Regions from separate parts of the Nostoc piscinale CENA21 genome, predicted to be linked through region 1. Evidence: predicted binding sites of a transcription regulator. Region 1 holds the regulator's gene; each other region holds the start of a gene.
What was found. Region 1 encodes NtcA, which controls nitrogen genes in cyanobacteria. Its sites were predicted from a motif close to TNTGTANNNNNNNNTACANA; they were not measured.
Positions count from the first base shown of each region.

Region 2: a site for NtcA is predicted at 1,685-1,704, ahead of ACX27_RS20535 (DUF2605 domain-containing protein). Genes of this name have one in related genera too.
Region 3: a site for NtcA is predicted at 1,230-1,249, ahead of ACX27_RS18510 (SAM hydrolase/SAM-dependent halogenase family protein). Genes of this name have one in related genera too.
Region 4: a site for NtcA is predicted at 1,428-1,447, ahead of ACX27_RS17090 (DUF3155 domain-containing protein). Genes of this name have one in related genera too.

Region 1 is NZ_CP012036.1:232,732-235,903, forward strand. Features, by position in the region: gene fabI (enoyl-ACP reductase FabI) at 1-570, opposite strand, end outside; gene ntcA (global nitrogen regulator NtcA) at 1,313-1,984, shown strand; partial or broken gene ACX27_RS01055 (DUF3084 domain-containing protein) at 2,235-3,172, shown strand, end outside.
Region 2 is NZ_CP012036.1:4,777,185-4,780,356, reverse strand. Features, by position in the region: partial or broken gene ACX27_RS20545 (amylo-alpha-1,6-glucosidase) at 1-567, shown strand, start outside; gene ACX27_RS20540 (DUF2973 domain-containing protein) at 704-1,015, opposite strand; gene ACX27_RS20535 (DUF2605 domain-containing protein) at 1,264-1,584, opposite strand; gene thrS (threonine--tRNA ligase) at 1,954-3,172, shown strand, end outside.
Region 3 is NZ_CP012036.1:4,261,342-4,264,513, forward strand. Features, by position in the region: gene ACX27_RS18505 (DUF2301 domain-containing membrane protein) at 1-348, opposite strand, end outside; gene ACX27_RS18510 (SAM hydrolase/SAM-dependent halogenase family protein) at 390-1,193, opposite strand; gene pirA (arginine synthesis PII-interacting regulator PirA) at 1,305-1,460, shown strand; gene ACX27_RS18515 (cyanophycinase) at 1,821-2,672, opposite strand; gene ACX27_RS18520 (hypothetical protein) at 3,088-3,172, opposite strand, start outside.
Region 4 is NZ_CP012036.1:3,945,604-3,948,775, forward strand. Features, by position in the region: gene ACX27_RS17085 (GAF domain-containing sensor histidine kinase) at 1-990, opposite strand, end outside; gene ACX27_RS17090 (DUF3155 domain-containing protein) at 1,477-1,794, shown strand; partial or broken gene ACX27_RS17100 (cofactor assembly of complex C subunit B) at 2,196-2,730, opposite strand; gene ACX27_RS17105 (PadR family transcriptional regulator) at 2,783-3,130, opposite strand.

The DNA of each region.
Region 1 (3,172 bases):
CGAAATTGCATTAACCCGAATATTTTCCGGGCCGAGTTCTGCTGCGAGATAACGCACACTCGCTTCTAAACCTGCTTTGGCGACTCCCATCACATTGTAGTTAGGCACAGCTCGCACACCACCTAAATATGTCAAGGTGACAATGCTACCGCCTTCGGTCATTAAAGGTTTCGCTGCACCACTTAACTGTACTAGGGAATAGGTACTAATTTCTAAAGCTGTATTGAAACCCGAACGGGAGGTTTGGCTAAAGCCTCCAGTCAAATCATCTTTATTCGCAAAAGCTAAACAGTGGATGAGGATATCTAACCTACCCCACTTTTCTTGCACCGTTTCAAAGGTAGAGTGAATCTGTTCGTCGTTTTGAACATTACAGGGAACAAATAAGCTGGGATTAAGAGGTTCTACCAATTCCGCAACTTTTTTCTCCATCTTGCCACGTTCATCAGGGAGGTAAGTAATACCTAAATTAGCTCCGGCGGCGTGCAGTTGTTGGGCGATACCCCAAGCGATGGAGCGATTATTGGCAATACCTGTAACGAGGGCGTTTTTTCCAGTCAGATTCAGCATAGAAATTATTAACAGGATCAATCATGATAAAAGATGTCTGAGCAGTATCAACTATTTTTGATTCCCCTAAGCAGGTGCAGCATTCCGTCTGGCAACACAATGGCTATTTTTGACTGCTGTGTAGCTGTGTTCACTTTTCTTTTTCAGAGGCAATTACAGCCAGAAGTCTAAATTTTTTAGGGGAATTGAGGATACTTCAACTGCTGAGTGTATCACCTGGGACTTTTTCAGACATCCTCTTAGGAGGATACTAGAAACTGAGGCCTGTTTTTCTTGATTTATCAAAATCATGTTTCACAGGCCAGAATCAAGAAACCAGAAGCCCGAATTGAGCCTTAAATTCTGTGAGGCTAGTAGATGAATAAACAAGCAACACAGCAAATTAAGTGGTGAGTGTTTTTCTCCATTGACTAATTTTGCGTCTTCAATTCTGCTGTCTGAATTTTTCTTTAATTCAATTGGTGTGTTTGCTGCATAAAAATTGTCTGCTCTTCCTGAAGATATTCTCAAGATACAATGAATTTTTTCGCAAAAAACCTGATGAATAGGAGTTTGTAAGTACTTATAACAACTACTAGCTAAAAAGGTGAAAAATTATGTATCATTATGAACAAATAAGTCTGAAGTTTGGCTTTTGAGTATAGGAAAGTACAGAAAGGTTGACGGTGATTTATTGATTTTTCAGGTGTATTCTTAGGTAATCAGTTTATTTGTTTTTCCGGCATTGGGTAGGGGAAGGGAGATGATCGTGACACAAGATAAAGCCCTAGCAAATGTTTTTCGTCAGATGGCAACTGGGGCGTTTCCACCTGTTGTGGAAACGTTTGAACGCAACAAAACGATCTTTTTTCCGGGCGATCCTGCTGAACGAGTTTATTTTCTTCTTAAGGGTGCTGTAAAACTTTCCAGGGTATACGAAGCAGGAGAAGAAATAACGGTAGCACTGTTACGGGAAAATAGTGTTTTTGGTGTTTTGTCTTTGCTGACTGGAAATAAGTCAGATCGGTTTTACCATGCTGTTGCATTTACACCTGTAGAATTGCTATCAGCACCAATCGAGCAAGTAGAGCAAGCACTTAAGGAAAATCCAGAATTGTCTATGTTAATGCTGCGGGGTCTATCTTCGCGGATTTTACAGACAGAGATGATGATTGAAACCCTCGCTCACCGAGATATGGGTTCTAGATTGGTGAGTTTTTTATTAATTCTTTGTCGTGATTTTGGTGTTCCTTGTGCAGATGGAATCACAATTGATCTGAAGCTATCTCATCAAGCGATCGCAGAGGCAATTGGTTCGACTCGTGTCACAGTCACTAGGTTACTTGGTGATTTACGCGAAAAGAAAATGATTTCTATTCATAAAAAGAAGATTACTGTGCATAAACCTGTTAGCTTAAGTAGACAGTTCACTTAAAGCAGAAGTCAGAAGTCAGAATCAAAACGTGATTTACTCTGAATTTGGGCTTTCTGACTCTGGCATTGTTTTTGGTTGAAAGTAATTGGAGGTAATGGAGTTGGCAAATATGGTGGTGTTTTTGCAGATAATACCCATAGCAGGAGGCAAATCATAAATTGATAAATCTTCGCTATTGCCAATTTCCTACCCTCCACAGACAATGGTCGAAAGTAGTAGGCTGTATCTGGAACCATTTCGGTAGCTGAAGATGACCACCGGGTACATCCTCATTGCAGCAATTTTAATTTTGGGAGGCGTAATAGCCACTGTGGGCGATCGCATTGGCACACGGGTTGGCAAAGCTCGCCTCTCACTCTTTAAGCTTCGTCCCAAAAATACGGCGGTGGTGGTGACAATTTTTACTGGGGGCTTGATTTCAGCATCAACCTTGGGAATTTTGTTTGCTGCGGATGAGGGCTTGCGTAAGGGAGTCTTTGAATTAGAAGATATTCAAAAAGACCTGAGAAACAAACGAGAACAACTCAAAACCGCCGAAGCCCAAAAAAGCCAAGTCGAAACAGAATTAAGCCAAGCCAGAAAAGAACAAACCCAAGCGCAACAAGACTTACAAAGAATTAATAAATCTTTGCAAGCGGCCAACGCTAAACAACGGGAAACACAAGCAAAACTCAATCAAACTTTGAGCCGCCAAGCAAAAATCCAAGGGCAGTTACAAAGCACTCAAGGGCGCTTAAATCAAGTTGCAACTCAATATCAGCAAGCGCGGTCAGAATTAGAAAACGTTTATAACCAAAGAAAAGCCTTACAAGTAGCTGTAGGACAATTAAAGGCAGAACAACAAAGATTGTACGCAGAGGCAAAAAAAGGCGATTGATGAAGCGAAAACAGCCATTTCCAAACGTGATCGCGAACTCGCCAATCGTCAAGAAATTATTGAACAGCGCGATCGCAAAATCGCTCAATTAGATAAACTCATTCAAAATCGCAATTTAGAAATTACCGCCAGAGAACAGGTAATTGCCACCAGAGAATCTCGCCTCAAAGAATTAGAAAGACAACAGGATTATTTAGAACAGGAAGTAGCCAGACTCGAAAAATACTATCAGTCTTATCAAGACTTGCGTTTAGGCAAGTTGGCGTTAGTGCGTGGTCAAATTTTGGCTGGTGCGGTAATTCAAGTGAGTC
Region 2 (3,172 bases), 2.6 Mb from region 1:
CCCCAGAAAAAGCCTACAGTGTGGCGGAAAGGTTACGCGCACCGGATATGTATAATGGTTGGGGCATTCGGACTTTAAGCAGTTTATCGCCTGCATACAATCCAATGGGTTATCACATTGGTTCGGTGTGGCCTCATGATAACTCTTTAACTGCGACGGGTCTGCGATCGCTCGGTTTAATCGATCAAGCCTTGGAACTTTTTCAAGGTATACTCGACATGACTAATCAGCAACCTTATCAACGTCCTCCAGAACTGTTTTGCGGCTACGAACGCAATGGCGACAATGCCCCTGTACAATATCCCGTGGCTTGTACACCCCAAGCTTGGGCTACGGGTAGCGTGTTTCAACTGCTACAAATGATTGTCAATTTAGTTCCAGACGCGCAAAATAACTGCCTACGAATTATCGACCCTGCTTTACCAGAGTCGATTAATCATCTGTCTTTCCACAATTTACGAGTCGGTACAACTATTCTGGATTTGGAGTTTGAGCGTTCTGGTAATACTACTGCCTGCCGCGTAGCAAAAAAAACGCGGCAATCTCCGCGTAGTTATTGAAGCTTAATCAAACAATATGAAGTATCAATGAGGCTAGGGGTTAGAGGTTCAAGGTTGGAGGCTAGAGGTTAGAAGCCCAAATTTCATACTTTTGTGTGGCTTTAGCTATAACTGTCTAGCCCATAGTCCCTAGCCCCTAGCCCCTACTTTTCATGATTTTCACTCTTTTGTCCTGGAGAAGCTTCATAAATTGCATCTAGTTGTTGTCTAGCGTCTTCAACATTAATAGAACGCATAACTAATAATGGTTCTTTAATGATATTGCCATCGCTATCTAATAATTCTGGATGGGGTACTGATTTTCTGCCTGAACGATAATTTCGATTTGCTGAAGGTGTGGCTGGATAATTTCGCTCTCTGTCAATAAAACTAAACATAACTAAGTTGCGAATTAAGTTTGCCACTGCAATGCAAGCCAAAATCGTAAAAGCAAGAATATAAAGTAGGTGCAACATAATACGGGTTTCCTCCAGGGCAGCAAGTTTAAAAACCTTATACTGAAAAGCTTCGCTGAGGTTGGGAATCGCAGCGGGTGTAAATGTTTAACGCACTTATGATGCGCTTATATGATTAATATGAAAAATTTGTCAAGGCTATTCAATTAACGGTAGCATAGGATACATTATTTGTTAATAAAAATTTTATTAAGTATTTTATAGTATCTATGCAAACTATGTGATGTGTCATCCACACCAACTAGTCGCTACGACTTTTCTTTTTCTTGATGAAAGCGCATCCCTACATTCCAACATTCCGTAACCAATTGATGCCAAGGCGCTAAGGTTGTCATATCCAATCCGACTTGTTTATCAGTGGCTGCAAATAGCATTTTTGCTGTGTTTAGTTCTGTTTGTGCTTGCTTGACTCGTAACAGCAGGTCAGATTGTTCTTGATGACTCATAAATGAGAGTTGCTCAGTTTCTAAAAGGTGGCGCGATCGCCCAAACCAATAGTCAAAGTCTTCTAACAAAGGCTCTAAGACCGTTTTCAGCAACTCAGTCCCTGGTAAATTTGAGTCTTGCATAGATATGAAGGATACTTCTATTTTTCTTATTAATATTAACGTTTTTTTACAAAACTTAACGTTATTATATGCTATGTCCTCAGAAAGATTGTTAAATAAATCTGTCATAATAGTTACGAAAAGCAAATCTTCATAAAAAAACACAGTAATTTAACCTAAAAAAAATTCAGGCTAAAGACTGTAGACATAAGAAAACACAGTCGGCAAGCTAAGATCAAGTTTCATACTTCAGACTTCACACTTCATACAATGCTAGAGTGCATCCAGGACAGCTAAAAATCTGTCAAGCTGAAATATAACCAGATGTTATATTTGGGTAAGTTTTTCAGCATTTTAACTAATAAATTACTTTTTGCAATTACTTCGCCAATGGTTCAGCAGCCAATGTCGCCTAATCAAAATCTGCATCAAGCAGAACAACCAGAAAAAATCTATTTACCCCGTACCAGCGAATCAGAGACTTTAAAAAAGATTCGCCACACAACTTCTCATGTGATGGCAATGGCAGTGCAGAAGCTGTTTCCCAAGGCGCAAGTTACAATAGGCCCCTGGATAGAAAATGGATTTTATTACGATTTCGACAGTCCAGAGCCATTTACTGACAAAGACCTCAAAGCCATCCAAAAAGAGATGGCGAAGATTATTAATCGCAAATTGCCAGTAGTTAGAGAAGAAGTCAGCCGGGAAGAAGCCGAACGCCGCATTAAAGAAATCAACGAACCTTATAAATTAGAAATCCTGGCAGATTTAAAAGAACCCATTACTATTTATCACTTGGGTGATCAATGGTGGGATTTGTGCGCCGGGCCTCATGTGGAAAATACTCAAGAATTAAACCCGAAAGCCATTGATTTAGAAAGCGTTGCGGGTGCATATTGGCGCGGGGATGAAACCAAAGCGCAACTACAGCGCATTTACGGTACTGCGTGGGAAACTCCAGAACAACTAGCTGAGTACAAGCGCCGCAAAGAAGAAGCACAGCGCCGCGACCATCGCAAACTCGGCAAAGAATTGGGTTTATTTATCTTCTCTGACTTAGTAGGGCCGGGTTTACCTTTGTGGACTCCCAAAGGCACTTTATTGCGGAGTATCTTAGAAGACTTCCTCAAGCAAGAACAGCTGAAGCGTGGCTATTTACCTGTGGTTACTCCCCACATTGCGAGGGTAGATTTATTTAAAACTTCCGGCCACTGGCAAAAGTATAAGGAAGATATGTTTCCTTTGATGGCTGAGGATGAAGCCGCAGCAGCACTTGAGCAAGGCTTTGTCATGAAGCCAATGAACTGCCCCTTCCACATCCAAATATATAAGAGCGAGTTACGTTCTTATCGAGAACTACCGATGCGTTTGGCAGAATTCGGTACTGTCTACCGCTACGAACAATCAGGGGAATTAGGCGGTTTAACCAGAGTGCGCGGCTTTACTGTGGATGACTCGCACTTGTTTGTCACCCCAGAACAGCTAGACGCAGAATTCCTCAACGTAGTGGATTTGATTTTATCAGTGTTCAATAAACTGCAATTGAAGAACTTCAAAGCCAGACTGAGTTTCCGTGATCCTGCGAGTGATAAATATATTGGTTCCGATG
Region 3 (3,172 bases), 3.1 Mb from region 1:
AGTCAATGCAAAAGGTTGACTGTCAAAATGAGCAAAAATAAACGCAGAAATACTCCCAATTAACCAAAAAACTTGTAAAACTCGGTGCAAAGAAGCCATGTAAATATGAATAGTCAACAAACTCACACCGAGAGCTAAACTAAAGCAGGTATATAAAGGGGTAATTGCTTGGATGGTAGTGGGGTTATTGTAAAACAATGCCAAAACAGTCCCCGCAGCAAAGCTGAGTGCCGCTACCATTAACGCAGTACGATAGATAATTACACCAGTGCGATCGCTTTGATCAATGGTAAATTCACCAAACTGGCCTTGATAAACTGGTGATGGAGATACAGTTTGAGTAGTCATAGAAAAACAGTGATAAGTTAGCAGTAATCTCAGTTTCTAGTCTAATAATTAATCACCTCTAAAGTATCTTGGTAGTTAATCTGCAACTGTGAATGTGCATTTCCGCCATTGATAGCGATTTCTACCCAGCCATGACTACCAACTAAGGCGACAGCTTCCCCAACTTCGCCATTACTGTAAGTTTCACATCCTGGTATTGTCAACCCCGCAATCTCCACGTACCAAGTTTTACCTTCCACGCAACTTTGAGGAATATTGCTGATTAAATTGCCAAAATGATCTATATATTGAATATTTCCCAACACACCACGGCTAGTTGTTTGACATTTGCCCATCCCTATCTGTAACAAAGTTGTGGGATTAATTTCTTTTCCCAGATATTTCAAGGGAACACCACTAGCCAGGTTAGCTCCTACAGGTGCAAAAATATCTCTACCGTGAAAAGTGCGGCTAGGTTGGGGAGTTAACCAGTAGTCTGGGTTTGTAAGTTCCACGGCTGCCACTGCGGGAGTTTGACTGAGTACACCGCTAAATATGCCATTATCGGGGCCGACTAAAAACCCACCAGCAAATTCTACTGCGATCGCCCTCCGGTTTCCACCCACTCCCGGATCTACCACTGCTATATGTACTGTTCCATCAGGAAAGTAGGGATAAGCATTCATCAAGCAAAATCTAGCAGCAACAATATTTTGTGGCGGAATTTGGTGCGTTAAGTCTATAACCCTGATTTCTGGGTTAATTTGAGCAATTATACCTTTCATCACTCCGACATAAACATCGCGATCGCCAAAATCGCTAAGTAAAGTCAAGAGCGATCGGGTACTTATTGCTTTGTCTGCCATAAACTTACAATATTCACATATATTAAGATATTAATTTCTGTAGCAACAGCTACAAAACCTGTGCTATATTAGCAATACTAAACAGAAAAAAGCATAAAGAGGGAAATAACTATGAATCAAAATAGATTACAGGCTATGAGACAAGCTAAAGAAGTCCACAGACAAAACCTGAAAAAAAGCTTGGAACACCGCTTAGAAGTAGCCAAAGCCCAAGGTAACGAAAAGCTAATTCATCAACTAGAAGCCGAAATGAGATATATCGGCTAAGTCTGGTAAAGCAAGAGTTGACTGTTTATAGTTTTGTTGTGTGGAAACCCCCGCTTCGGCGGGTTTTTTGTTGAGTAGTGATGCTGTTGGCGAAATATTTCTTCACATTATCGACCAAGGAAGCTCGATATTAAGGGTTGAAATCAGGGTGTAGAGGTGTAATACCAATTCACAATGACGCGACGCTCGTTCCTCGCTAACGCTTCGCTATTGCAGACTCGCTACCACTTCGCTAACGCAATTAAAAAACTCAGATGTAGCCAGGATTTTAGGGTTTACATCTGTATTAGATTTTTCGTGAAATGGTGTAAGGGGTTTGAACACCTACATACATCCTCACACCCCTACACCCCTTTATCTCTATACCGCTACAGACTGATTCATCGCTTCACTAGCAACAACACCATTAGTCAGAATTGCTTGCCGCGTCTTTAAGTTAAATTTATAACCATGTGGCAAAATGTGTAGTTTCGCACCACAAATTGCTAAAGGTTCATCGCGGAGAATTTCACTTGCATTGTTATATGTAGAATCAGATTCATCCACGATGGTAACTGAACCTTCACCAATAATTTCGATTTGGTCATCAGTTACTGCGATCGCTGTATTCTCATCAATGCCAAATCCTAACACCGCAGGTTCACGGACTAAGGCTGTAATCAAACGTCCTAAACGTCCGCGTTGCAAGAAATGTTGATCAATCACCACCCCTGGGAGAAAACCAAGACCAGGCCCCATTTCCACAATTTCCATCTTTGGTGTACTTTGAGAATCACCCTCAACAATCATTTTATCGGGCATCACAGCCGCACCAGCACTAGTACCTGCGATCACTGCGCCTTCCGCGTAACGTTGGTGAATCGCGGCATCAATTTCGGTATCTTTGAGAATGCTAGTAATTCTGGCTTGGTCTCCGCCAGTAAAAAATATCCCAGTCGCCTTACTAATTGCTTCTAAAGCCGTAGAAGACCTAGCATCTTCACGAGTTTCTGTATCAATAATGCGAACGTGTTCTGCACCTAGCCGTTCAAAAACTCTAATGTAATTTTCTCCCACTTCTCTGGGTAGTTCTGTGGCGGCTGTCATAATTACAATATTGGCTTTTGTACCCCCAGCCCGACGGACAAACTCTCGCAGAATTACGCAATCTCCTTCTTTATCTTCTGCGCCGCCAATAATTACCAGCTGGCGTTTATGTGTAGCCTCTGTCATAATGCCTCCCGGATAACCGGCTTAAGAATTAATTTAATTAATTTCAATAAACCATGACAATTAATACAATCCAATCAGCCCTCTGGTAGATTAATTTTTACTAGGAGAAGCTAAAATTTATATAACTTTATGTATAGTTAAATCCAATAATTATCTTGTATAAACTTTTAGACAGAAATAATGGTTTATTTCGCGTACAGAAAGCAGTATTTTCCGGGTTCAGCCCATCATAATGACTACCGCAGCGCCAAAACGCAAAGAGATAGAAAAGCATAGGAGTAATTGGTAATTTATTTAGCAGAATTACCAATTACTAATGTATTAAAAATGTATTTATCCCTCTGATCGTACGGGCTTTTGTTATTGCCCTGACATGATAAATGTAGAGATTATGCAAAAATCTCCAGGGAAACTGCTACTGCGGACGAATTTTGTAAAGTAAGTTAACTAAAAATAGTCGTGCTTGTTCCAGAGGTAAATGTCGTGGTTTACCCTGATAA
Region 4 (3,172 bases), 3.4 Mb from region 1:
ATTAACACGCACTAAAGGTAAATTTTTCGGAATTTCGGTTTTTATTTTCAGGTGTCGTTCTTGGGCGATCGCTTTAGCTGATAGTAATAATGGTGCTAATAAATCAGCTAAAGAGCAATCAGTTGCCTGTTCTCCTGTACCTGGCAATAATAAAATTGGTTTAGGTTCTGCTTGGACAGTAGCTTCTACAAAAACTTCATTTTCTGGTAATACCCGTGGTGCTACATCCAATTCTGTCCAGTCGATAACTTGCTCAAATTGTTGCAATAATTCTTTGAGGCGATCGCTTTCTCGGACAATACTCGCCCCTACTTCTCGGTTTGGGTCGCCTGGGCGCAGTCTTTTAAATAGCAACTTGCCAAAAGTCCGCAATGCTGTCAAGGGATTGCGAAATTGGTGCAGCAAGTTATCTAATAAATCTCGTTGCTGTTCTTGCAGGACTTGTTGTTGATGTAGCTGTTGTTGTAACCAAGCGCGACGCTGATCTAAAACACAAGCGATCGCCAAAGTTTGAACTATTTTTTGAATTGTATTTTGTTCTTGTTGATTCCAAGCCCGATCTTCTCTGCATGTCACCAGTAATCCCATCATCACACCTTCATGGACTAAAGGCATAACAATCTGGTGTCCACTCAGCAAATACTCTTCTTGGAAATTTGGTTGTTCAGTATCTGTTGTTTCGACTTCTGGTGATGTAGCCGTAAATTCCGTAGCTGCTGTTAGTAACCTTTTTTGCTGTTTCGGTAGTAGCAAAATATTACTAATTTGTAACTGTTTACGTGCTTTTACTTCCGTATTTTCTTCTCCAGGCGGTAATCCTGCGGTTTCTGGATAAACAACCACAGGAATTAGTTTCGCCTCAGTTGTTGGCGCTTCTACCAATTCTTGTGTTAAATACACCACACTTAGAGAAGCTCCCAAACCTTGGGCTAATAATGTTATTTGTTCTCGGCATAAAGCCACAAAATCTGAACTAGCAGACATTAACATTTTTCATTTATTGCTCAGTATCACAGGCTTTTGAGGAATTTTCCACAACAAAGAACTCACAACTCAGGAGTTAGAATACATAATCTATACTGAATGTAACTGGCCAGTGAATGACAGTGAAACTCCACATGAAATTTGAGATTTGCTGATTTACCCTTGAGGAAGGCTACATCTAGAATTAGTGGCAGGTCTGCTTCACTCATAATTAATTCTGACTCCTGAATACTGGCTCCTGAATTCTTCTTCAAGAATCAGCTTGATTCTAACTCTCTTTTGATCAAGCTTAACGAAAGCTTCTCAAATGATGGTAGAAATAAAGAAATTGTGTACTTTACTAGTTTTGTGATTTATTTGCCTTCAAGAAAATTATTTTCGTTGTATCAAAAGTTTATAAACTCTTGATTTTTTGAACTAGAACTTTTATAATTACGACGGATTTTGTAGCTATCACTACAATCTAATAGCTTGAAAGAGGAGGAAAATAGGTTGGCAAGGAGACGGAAACGGAAGAGTCGTCGTCGCCAGGAAGGACGGCGGATTTTAGAGCATGTGCCTCAATATAGCATCGAAAGCGGCGAAGAAAAACCTGTGACAGCAGCAAGAAAATTCATTCAGGCTGAAGGGATATTGCCACCCGCTCTGCTACTCGTAAAGCGCAATGAACACACAACAGACCGATATTTCTGGGCAGAAAAAGGTCTGTTTGGTGCCCAATACGTAGAAGAAAACCATTTCTTGTTTCCCAGCCTCCGGACGTTAGAAGCTCCGGCTGGTTCAGAACCTGTGGCAGTAGCTGCACGTTAAACTTGAATTGGTACTTTTACGTTGTTGAATGTGTTCTGAATATTCATTTAACTGGCAAAGTTGCTCAGTTTATGCAAAATTTTCAATTTTTTTTTAAATTTGGCACTGATTTGCCAGTAGAGGGTAGTCCAGGCAGTTGGACAAACAACTTTATTCAAGCCAATTTGGTTTGTGTAAGTTGAATTATCAACTAATACACATCAGGGAGTGAGAAAGAGTGATACAAAGCATCCAAAAGCGAGAGTAGAATTTTACTTTGCTTTTGAGAGCTACGTTACAAGATACGTTTTTCTCTAAGACGTTTCGTTACAGAGAGAATTTACATCCCAACAACCCTCTTTCCTACTCCCTATTGTTTATTTCCTCTCGCTCATCACTAGAGGAAACTTAAAAAACAAAGTTTAATCACTCAGCTTTAAGTTGAGTGCCTTCTGTAACTCAATCAGTTCATCTCGATGGGCAGTTACAGCAATCTTACCTGGAGAGTTTGGTTCATCTTGATTAGCTTTTTGCAGATGAAGCAAGACTTTCTCGGTTCTTCCTGCTTTTTTCCAATAAAATAGACCGCTTAAAGGTGCCAGCAGAATTATTCCCAGAAAAAAAACTGCTCATGTTGGGCAGAAGCATTGACAAAACAAAAGATAAACAAATTAAACCTACAGTTGCAAGTAGGGTTAAAAAAATCGCTAAAAATAAGCTTGGTTGGACAAAACCCTCAAACGTGACTTGATTTTGGTCACGGTCTACCGCTGCCACTCGGTAAGACCGGGAACGGAAATAATCCTGTAATTGAGGCATTAATACAGCTTCGTCCTGCTCAGATATTAGTTGAGCCGTTTCTGTGCGGTCTTTGGTAGCAGCACGAATAAAGAAAAACAACCCAACTAATAACAATAAGGTGAGCAGAAACGTAGATGGCAGAATAGCAGTATCCATAACTGATTGTTACTGTTTGACAGGAGGAGATTTGTTCATTATTAATTATTAATTAATTTGTCCTCCCGTTGATGTACTCTTGCCAAAGACGTGTTAAATCCTGCGCTTGAACTTGCCATTCTGGAGAAACTTGGTACATCCGCCTAGGTCTTCCTCGTCCTTCGAGTTTCTTCCAATACCCATTAATTGCCCTTTCGTCTTCCAGAAATTTGATCGCACTATAAAGCACGGTATCTGAAAGCCGATAGGTTGGATATTCAGTTTCCAAACGTTGAATTAACTCGGTGCCGTAGGATTCACCTTGCAGTAAGACAGACAGTATGTAACAAATTGCTAGTTCCTGACAGAGGTAAGTTGGCGGAGGATTTTCAAAGAATTGATATATATCCTCAAGTTTCATGGTTGGTGAATGGCTAAAAAAATGCCCTAGTGTGGGGTTTAT